DNA from 3 places in the Desulfitobacterium dehalogenans ATCC 51507 genome. Region 2 is predicted to be linked to each of the others. Evidence: riboswitches for the same ligand, from Rfam matches in the RefSeq annotation. Region 2 holds a riboswitch; each other region holds the start of a gene.
The links. Region 2 has a riboswitch for cyclic di-GMP ahead of DESDE_RS08415 (AAA family ATPase). Riboswitches for the same ligand answer to the same signal wherever they lie in the genome.

Region 1 (3,284 bases), 2.0 Mb from region 2:
ATCCAACGGTATTTTCTCCACTGTTGCAGAATCGTTAGATGCCACGATCTGTAGTGTGCCGCCGTGAAAAAGCGTGAACTTTTTGTTTACTGAACCGATTGCCGATAGAGGGATTTCCTTTTTGGTGCTGTTAAAGCCTTTTATCTTTTGGACGATGATTCTTTTATCCGTTACATAAACTTGCTCAGTCGGATCCGGAAAAGAGGCCCCAACTGCCAATAGTTTTTCCCCTTTTAAAAGTGATCTTTCTATTAAGTCAATTTGCTCCTGCATTGCTTTCTTTCTTCCCCAACCAGCATTTTTAATAGTAGCTTCAATAGTGTCATGTATACCATACCTTCTCCCCTTCTAACCTTAATAAAAACAGAGACTATTAGCCTATAATAAAATTAGAAACTATAAAATATACCGATTATAATTTAATAATATTTGACAAAAAGGAAGGTATTCCTTTAATTTCATCAGTGGCCGTTAACGCAATTCTCCTTTGCGTTTGCCTCTTTAGGCTTATATAACCTACATCTGCACAACTGCATCACCGCCTTGCGCAAATTCCCATATTGTGGCAAGTCTTATAGACAAAGCATAAACTGTAGTATCTTCGAGTAAAGGAGGAATTCAAATGGCACTTGGTTTTGACGGAGTTGAACGTCGTGAAGAGAGATTCGAAGGTATTGCAATCGTAGTTGTAATCATTCTTTTGCTTATCGCAATGGGAATCGTGTTCTAGTCTAAGTGCAAAATTTTAAGGAAGGAGGAATATTAATGGGCGGGTTTAGTCATTTTCCTCATATTTCACCGGTCGGTGCTCCACCACACATTGGACCAATTGTAACCAGCCGTCCCACTGTCTTCCCTGTCCCCCCAGTTACAGGTGTTGGCGTTGGCGTTGGCGTAGGAATTATCTTTATCGCAATTCTTATCCTGATTGCTCTTGGTGTAATTTTCTAAAACAATCAAAGGAAGGCCAGGCGAATTACCCTGGCCTTTTTGTTGTCATAAGCGGCTAGTTAATATTTTACCTAGCCACTTTAAATGGAAAAGAAGGAACAGTAATACGTTTAGGATTAAGGTAGACAGCATGGATAAATAAGCAAAAGGACTTCCTCTTTTCCGCCAATGAAGAGGAAAAGAAAAAAGTCCTTCAAGAGTATGTTGATCGAATTATTAAACCATCTAAGGATATTAACAGTTTTGACGTAGAGATAACCTACAGGGTTTATTTGAGAAGATAGATTTATTTACGAATTACCTTTCAAATTGTAATAATTTATAGTAGAATTGATTAGGTAATACCACATACCACATACCACATACCATTATACTTAGATATACTTCCTTATATTGCGACAAAGGCAAACTTAGCGAAAGCTGAGGACGCAAAGCTATGGGCCTTCCAGATCATGCTGATGGTTGCCAAGCTGCCGAAGTCTTCTTTTACTGTCGCTAAATGAATGCGGCTTTTTTTATTGTTTTTTCAGTCCTAATTTAGAATAAGTCTTCGGTAATATGGTCAAGACCATAAAGTAAATGGTCAAGCTCTTCTAGTAGGAACAAATTTTATTATGTGAGGAGGAACTATTTTGAAACTCAAGGCACGCTTATTCTCAATGCTCTTAGCTACTAGCTTAATTCCACTGTTAATCTTTTCTGCCGTATCCATACCCTCTTTTATCTCAAGCTCCCAACAGAGTTCCTATCAGCTAAGCCAGGACAAAATAGCAATTGCCAAAGCTGAAATAAACGGGATGTTGGATAAAAATTTCAATACCTTACATATGGTTGCCAATCAACCGGCCATTCGCAATTTCGATTTACCTAATGCGAAAAATATTCTGCTGGATGCCGTTAAAGTCAATCCCGAACTTATTATTGCTCTCGACGATACCGAAGGACAACAAGTCGTTAAAAGTAATGATGATGCCTTAACCAAAATCAATGAGCGAGATTTTTTTAAGCAAGCCATGAACGGTACAGAAGAGTATGTATCCGATATTCTCGTCGCAAAGGCTACCGGTGAATTGATTGTCGTGATCTCTACACCTGTTCGTGATATGAATAATAACATTGTCGGGGTTCTTCAAGCGAACATTCAACTCGCTCAGCTCAGTGACTTTGTCACAGAGCTTTCAGAAGGTGGTTCAAGCATCTATGTGATTTCCAGACAAGGGACCGTATTGGCCCATCCCCTTATCGAATATGTTCAAAACCAAGAAGATTTTAGCTCTTTAGAATTTGTGCAAACAGGTTTTACCGGACAGGATATGACTATACAAACGACCAATATTCAAGGTGAAGAGGTTATTGCCAGCCATACTTTGAACGAACTGACGGGCTGGTTAATCGCTGTGGAAACCCCTGTTTCGGTGGCGATGGCTTCCGCTAATAGACTCCTGTATACCTCAATCGGCTTGCTCTTAGCTGTGAGCATTGTTGTCGGCTTATTGGGCCTTATCTTTTCAAAACGATTTACCGAGCCACTCGTCCAGTTATCCTCCGTTATCGAAACAATTGCGAGCGGAGATTTGACAGACTTTGAAATTAAAATTAAGTCAAAAGATGAAATCGGCCAACTTTATGATAGTCTTAAGACAATGACTCAAAACTTAAGGGGACTTGTAGTCAACATTCAAGAGGTTGCCTCGACGCTAGCATCTCATTCCTTGCAATTATCGTCAACAACTGAGGAAACCACTCAGAGCTTAACCCAAGTCGTTACAACTATAAACGAAATGGCTCAAGGCAATAGCAATCAGGCTTTAATGATTCAAGGTTCAACAGATGCGATTAATACGGTTAATAATATCGTCAGCGAAGCTACGCAAAAAACAGATGTTGGTACAGTCAAGGCCAAAGAATCATTAGAGCTTGCTAAAGCCGGTCAAGAGGCTCTTGAACGCCAAAGTCAAAAAATAGAAGAAAACAACAAGTATTCGAATGCTGTTGGTCAATCGATCCTTCAACTGGCCACAATGGCCGATGAGATTCGCAACATGATCAGTGCAATCAACAGTATCGCCGAACAAACCAATCTGCTTGCATTAAATGCTTCGATTGAAGCAGCCCGTGCTGGTGATGCAGGACGAGGATTTGCCGTCGTAGCCGAAGAAATTCGCAAACTCGCTGAACAATCCGGCAGTTCCACCAAGAAAATTGAAGATATTGTCAATGGCATTAATGGTAAGGTGACGGAAGCCGTTAATAATATGAATCAGGCTAAAGAAAGCGTTGTTGTTATGGAATCTTCGGCAGAAGATACTAAAGAAAGCTTTGCGAAGATTTTT
Region 2 (3,284 bases):
GTATTGTGTAGTTAGGGAATGGAGAGGAGTAATTATTATGCCATATGTAAATATTAGAATCACGAATGAAAACGTCACTCCGGAAAAGAAAGCATTGCTTATCAAAGGAGCTACTCAGTTACTTGTGGATGTGTTGGGCAAAAACCCCAATACAACGGTCGTGGTGATCGATGAGGTCAATACTGATAATTGGGGTATTGCCGGGGAAACTATAACAGCTCGTAGAAAAGACGGCCGCTAATAATAGTGGAGAATTATGAAAACAGGACTATTCGGTATACATGGGTTATCAAAATAGAGATCGAGCGATTAACAGGTAAGATCGCCAGGTACTAAATAGGATATTTGGTTATTTGAAAGGAATCCGGGTTTTATTGGATAAATAGAACCCGGATTATTGTGAATAAGTGTGGAAAAATTATTGTTTGGCATTTCCGGTTTGCCACTATACGATGGGATAAAACGATTTAATTATGCAACCGGTATTCACTATTTGAAGTCTATTGGGCTGGATGCCATGGAACTACTGTTTGTTCGAAGTGTCAATGTGACGGATAACAACAAGGGCGCTATCCTGGAAGCAAAGCAAAAGGAAGACTTTTACCTTTCGGCCCACGCATCTCATTATATCAACCTGAATTCAGATGATGCTGCTATACAAATTCAATCAATCAAAAGAATAATTGATGCTGCAAAAGGGTTAGCTAAGGTCGGAGGAAGGAGTCTGGTACTTCATCCGGGATTCTACATGAATGACTCCAAGGAAGTTGCTTACGCTACAATTAAAAGTAATTTAATGAGGCTTTCGAGTTATGGCGTAGATTACAGGCTTGAGACAACTGGAAAGGGGTCTCAGTTTGGAACGCTGGAAGAGCTGGTTTCCCTTTGTCAAGAGGTTCCCTCATGTAAGCTCTGCGCTGATTTTTCTCATATTCACGCGAGATCAAACGGCGGTCTTAAGAATTATGACGATTTTGCTGGTGTTCTTAAGCACGTCCTTGATAATTTAGGCAGAACTGCCCTGGAGGATTTACACATTCATATGGGGGGAATAAAGTACACAGCGAAAGGCGAAAGAAGTCATGTTCCATTACTGGAAAGCGACTTTAATTATAAGGAATGTCTAAGGGCTATAAAAGATTATGATGTCCGAGGATGTATCATAGCTGAAGGGCCTCTTTTAGAGAGAGATGCTTTACTTCTAAAAGAAACTTATGAAAAATTGGTCTAAAGGCAGTGGCGCAAAGTCGCAGGGTCTAAGGCGCTCAGAAAGCGCTAGGATAGCTTGGTTGCTAAAATGTTGCAAAGCCTGTCTTTTTAGGACGGGCTTTCGTTATATAAGTTCCGCAACTTTGTACGTTAGGGTCAAAAAAATGCTATGCGGTAAAGCCGCATGACATTAGTATTTTTCGAGAGTAATGGCCCCGATTTCCATACTTCAAAAGCCCACTATTTTAATTGAGTCAGAAGACATGTAAAACTAGAAAGAATGGAAATTGGAGAGGGAATGAAGAAAAGATGTGGAATATTAGAAGAATTGCGAAATATGCTCTTTAATAGTGATAGGGAAATGGTGGTTTCTATATAAAGTTTTGATATGAGTTGTGAAGATGATCAAGTTTGGCTAAAAACTGAGTTCGCTAGCAAGCCCTAATGTAAAAAGCCCTCCAGATTGCTAAAGAGCGAGTCCCGTTATTTATGTGAAAAACAGTTGAAGAAAAGGAAAGAAAAGAGGTTGTTGTGATGTGGAGTTCACTTAAAAAGATATTATATGGGGATAACAAATCAACATCACCAAACGATGCTGTTTTTGAGTGCAGACTTTGCCAGGCCACATTCAATATCGATGCCAGACCTTCTGAAGAGTATCAACTCTGTTATGCATGTTTTAAAGCAACAAGTGATCATGTGGCATCACTGATAGAAAATATCGGAGTGTTAAAAGAAAAAGCAAATAACGCAGGACAAGCGGGGAATTCTTATGTGCAAATGCACTATTTAAAGGAAATTTTGGATAGGCTAACCGAATACAAAGAATCCTATTACGATAAGGGTGTCGACATTATTAATGAGGATATCAATAAGTTAATTGGAGAGGTCCGGGAAGTACATGATGAAGCGGCCAAAGAAGTCAGGGAAAGCAGACGGCGCAGAGTTAAAATGGATGTATCCGCAATGGAACTTTGGACTAGAGAGCAGTGGAATGGTATTCGTGCCGATCAGCAAAGAGTTCTGAAAGATTATTTAAGTTTATACGACACTATAGATAGAGCGGGATATGGACTAAAGGATGGCAGATCCCTGGCAAATGAATTATTCCAAACCGCAGTACACTTCTTGACTTATATAGCCTTAGCGGATGGCGACTTAACTGAGATTGAAAGCCAAATCATCAAGGATTATCTAAATATAGGCGGAGCTTATGCCATAGATGTGGAAGCCTCGAAAAAATATATACTAGAGAATCCCCAGTTTGCAGAGGGGATCCCATCTTTTCTGGATATCATTAGAGAGCTTGATCAACATCTTAGTGAAACAGGTACACGCTCAAAGAAAGCCGTGGAGACAATGACCGGGATTGTCATGTTTTTTGGATATCTGGGTAAGTATTTCTTGTATGAAAGCTGCAATGACATTGATATTAACAAATCGACGGCGTTATACGAGTATTTATTGCATCTCAATGAGTACTTGGAAGATAACGGATATGAAACAACAGACCTGCACGAATTCCAAGAGATAGATCCGGAGGACGTGGATAGAGCCGGCAGCTCTGATGGCACAGGTGCTGATAAAAATCTGGAGCAATTGCTTCAGGAATTGAATGAACTGATCGGATTAGCTCGGGTTAAAAAGGATCTGAATAGTCTGGTCAATCTGATTAAAGTGCAAAAGATACGTGAGGAACGGGGCTTTAGTCAGCCGGCCATGTCCTTGCATTTGGTGTTTTCGGGGAACCCCGGAACAGGAAAAACAACGGTGGCCAGATTGCTGGCTGAAATATATAAAGCATTGGGATTGGTTTCCAAGGGCCAGCTCTTTGAAACTGACCGCTCAGGACTTGTTGCCGGGTATGTGGGACAAACCGCTCTAAAAACCCAGGAAGTGATCAGCAAAGCGAAGGGCGGTATCTTATTTATTGATGAAGCCTATTCTCTTACAGAAAACCGGGGAGAATCGGATTTTGGCACTGAAGCCATCGATACCCTTGTCAAAGCCATGGAAGATCACCGGGCAGATTTAGTCGTAATAGTAGCTGGATATCCTGAACCAATGGAGCGTTT
Region 3 (3,284 bases), 750 kb from region 2:
GCTTACATGGTCGTAACCTTCTTAAGTGTGTATGTCCAGCTTCTTCCCGATTGGAAAAGGGAGGGACATGGTTTTTTTAAGGGTTGGACCAAGAACTATTCCCAAGAGGAGATAGAACGTTTCTCCCAAAAGTGGTCGAAGCGTGTGGCGATCATTGGCTTGCCCTTTGCCGTACTGATTCACACGGTCACTGCTTTGATCTTTGCCACCCAAGCCTCCCGGGGCTGGTGGAACACGGCGATACTACCCCCGGACTTTATTGCGGTAGCGGTGGCTTCGGGAACGGCCCTAGTGCTTTTAATTTCCCTCATTTATGTAGGGAAAGAAGGGTTTACTGAATATCAGGATGCCTTTAAGACGTTAGCCCTCATAGTAGCCGGTGCACTCCTGGTTCATTTTTTCTTCGTGGCTGTAGATCTGCTGATTCATGGCTGGTGGGGAGGGACCGAAGGTCATGAACTTTTCGCCCTTCTCTTTGGCCAATATGGGATGATCTACGGCATAGAGCTTCTTTTGCCGGCCTTTACCATGCTGTTTTTCTTTACCCAAAAGGGCAAAAGTACACGGCAAACCCTAATTCTTGGTTGTGTGCTGCTTTTTATAGGGGTTTTTGCCCACCGTATGATGCTGATGTTCCCGTCGTTTAATGCCATACCGTTAAGCTTCACTATTCATGGTACCGGTATCGAGGCCTGGGCATATCCTGTAGCCATCGGTGAATATCAAGAAGGAATATCGTCCTTTACCAGTTCCTGGCCCTATTTTCCCACGGGGATCGAAATGGCTTTAGGACTCTTTCCTTTTGGCGTGGTTCTGTTTGTCGTTTCTTTAGCCTTTCGATTGTATTCCTTCTTGCCCAGCTCTCCGAAGAAATAAGCATCCCTAGTGCATAAAAGAGCGCAACGAACGGGTAAATTCGCTGCGCTCTCATTTTGCGCTCCTAGAATGTAAATTGTTTAACTCTGTCTAAATAGCTTACTCCAGAATGGACTCGATAAAAAGAGTGCGCTTCTCCACGAGATTGTATTCTTTCGCTTGGACATTGGAAAGCTCGTCGTCGGCGACTAAAACCCTGACGATGGGGCGCATGGGCAGACTCTTATTTTGATCGACGATGATACCTGTTTCTCCGGTACTCAGTTTAACGGTACAGCCCGTGGGATATGCGGCAATATGTTTAAGAAACGTGATCACCAGATCCTTAGAGAAAAATTTCTCTGCGCTACCCATAAGAATTTCACAGGCTTCATGGGGCGGGATGCGGGTATGTCCTGGGCCGTCATTCACTAAATTATCATAGAAGTTAGCAATGCCTACAATCTGTGCCCACTGATGAACGGCATCTCCCTCCAGTTTACGGGGATAGCCGTTGCCATTGAGACGCTCATGGTGCTGGAAGGCAATATGGGCGCTCAATAAATTCAGTTCCCGTTTTGTTCTGAGTATATCGAAGCCGTGATTGGTGTGAGTTTGGTAAAGCTCCGCTTCCTCAGGAGTAAAGGGCTCTCGCTTATTTAACAGCTTCTTGGGCAATTTCACGGTGCCGATATCATGAAATAAGGCACCGATGGCTAATCCTTCCAGACTTTCCCGCTCCAGGCCTAAGGCCTTACCCAGTACAGTGGAGAGAACACATACATTGACGGAATGTGCAAAAATTTGATTGTCATAGGTCCTCATATCCGCTAATCCGATGAAGATATCCTTTTGGAAAAGGACATCCTGAATGATGTTGTCAATGTTCTTTTTTACATTAAAGCCATCAAAGTCTTTTCCTACTTTCACAGCTTGTACGGCATTATCCAGGGACGCCATGGCCTCACGCCGATGTTCTTCGGAGATAACATCCTCCACCACGATATCCTTACTTTCCTCGTCGTCAATATAGAGAATGCTGATACCAAGGGTTTTCAAACGTTCTATATAAGACTTGGTCAGAGACATTCCTCTTCCCAGGAGTACACGACCGTCATTGGTATAGATGGTTCGCCCCAGGATATCTCCTTCTTGAAGCCTGTTTATACTTAACTGACGCATTGAATTGTTCTTCCTTTCAAACTTATCTTCATAGATCAAATTTATAAAGAGGGGATCAATTTATAAAAAAGGGATATAAAATTAAAAATCGCCATGTGAACTGGCGACAAAGTAGTTTAAAGCTTAAGGCTTCGGTGGCTTGGCAATCATCAGGCATGTCCTGGAAGACCCATAGCTTTGCGTCCTTGGCTTTCGCCAAGTTTGCTATTGTCGACACTAAAGTGCAGGCTATACATATTTTATGTATCTAAAGTATAAGTTTTTTTATCACTCATCCTATTATAAATGTTAAGTTTTAGCTTCACAACATCTTCTCGCCCAAATGGGGAATTTTAAATAATAGGGTACATCCTCTATGAATCACGGAATATCTATGTTAGAATAGTCAGAATAGTTTATCTTTAAAGCGTTGAGGTGAAAAGAAATGATTCGTGAAGTTTATCCCCAAATTTATTTAAATGAAGTTCCATTGCCGAAAAATCCACTGAAGGCATTAAATAGCTATATTATCCTTTCCGAAGACCGTCCCCTGATTTTTGATACGGGGTTTAATAAGGAAGAGTGTAAAAAGGCTCTTATGGAAGGGATTGCTGCATCAGGCATTGATCTTAAACGGACAGATTTAGTGCTGACCCATATGCATATCGACCATTCCGGACTGGCCGACTATCTATGGAAACAAGGGTGTAAGGTCTATATCGGGAAGAAAGATGGCACCCTGCTGAATAACTTCAGAACTTCTCCTGAACTTGTGCTGAACCATCTGAGTGAGGGCCTTAATTTGAAACAAGGAATCGGGATAAAGGAGATAGAAGCCTTCGATATAGCTCCTAAGGAGCCTTTTGAATACACTCCACTGCAAGAAGGGGACTGTTTGGAGGTGGGGCCCTATCAATTCGAAGTTATCGATATTCCTGGTCATAGCCCAGGGCACATAGGTCTGTACGAAAGAAAGCATAAGCTGTTTTTCGGCGGGGATCATATTCTTAATGAGATAACTCCCAATATTACCTTTTGGCACTACAAAATCGATAGTCTGGGAAACTTTATTGAAAGCCTGAACAAGATTCGCCAGTTTGATATTGATTGGGTGTTTCCAGCTCATCGCAGCCTTATTCGAAACCACCGGCAACGAATTGACGAATTGATAGCTCATCACCAGGAACGACTCGAGGAAATCACCGGGATTCTGTGTGATGGTAAAAAAACCGTTATGGAGACAGCTGCAAGAATGCGCTGGGATTTGA

Region 1: it holds a riboswitch for cyclic di-GMP, as region 2 does, so the genes downstream of both, DESDE_RS19365 (methyl-accepting chemotaxis protein) here and DESDE_RS08415 (AAA family ATPase) in region 2, are expected to answer to the same signal.
Region 3: it holds a riboswitch for cyclic di-GMP, as region 2 does, so the genes downstream of both, DESDE_RS04640 (HD-GYP domain-containing protein) here and DESDE_RS08415 (AAA family ATPase) in region 2, are expected to answer to the same signal.

The regions. Positions count from the first base shown of each region.
Region 1 is NC_018017.1:4,043,489-4,046,772, forward strand. Features, by position in the region: gene DESDE_RS19355 (PH domain-containing protein) at 1-273, opposite strand, end outside; gene DESDE_RS19360 (hypothetical protein) at 766-951, shown strand; cyclic di-GMP riboswitch class I at 1,345-1,429, shown strand; gene DESDE_RS19365 (methyl-accepting chemotaxis protein) at 1,584-3,284, shown strand, end outside.
Region 2 is NC_018017.1:1,727,979-1,731,262, forward strand. Features, by position in the region: gene DESDE_RS08405 (2-hydroxymuconate tautomerase family protein) at 38-241, shown strand; gene DESDE_RS08410 (TIM barrel protein) at 410-1,231, shown strand; cyclic di-GMP riboswitch class I at 1,206-1,297, shown strand; gene DESDE_RS08415 (AAA family ATPase) at 1,744-3,284, shown strand, end outside.
Region 3 is NC_018017.1:974,903-978,186, forward strand. Features, by position in the region: gene nrfD (NrfD/PsrC family molybdoenzyme membrane anchor subunit) at 1-876, shown strand, start outside; gene DESDE_RS04640 (HD-GYP domain-containing protein) at 976-2,037, opposite strand; cyclic di-GMP riboswitch class I at 2,168-2,253, opposite strand; gene DESDE_RS04645 (MBL fold metallo-hydrolase) at 2,462-3,284, shown strand, end outside.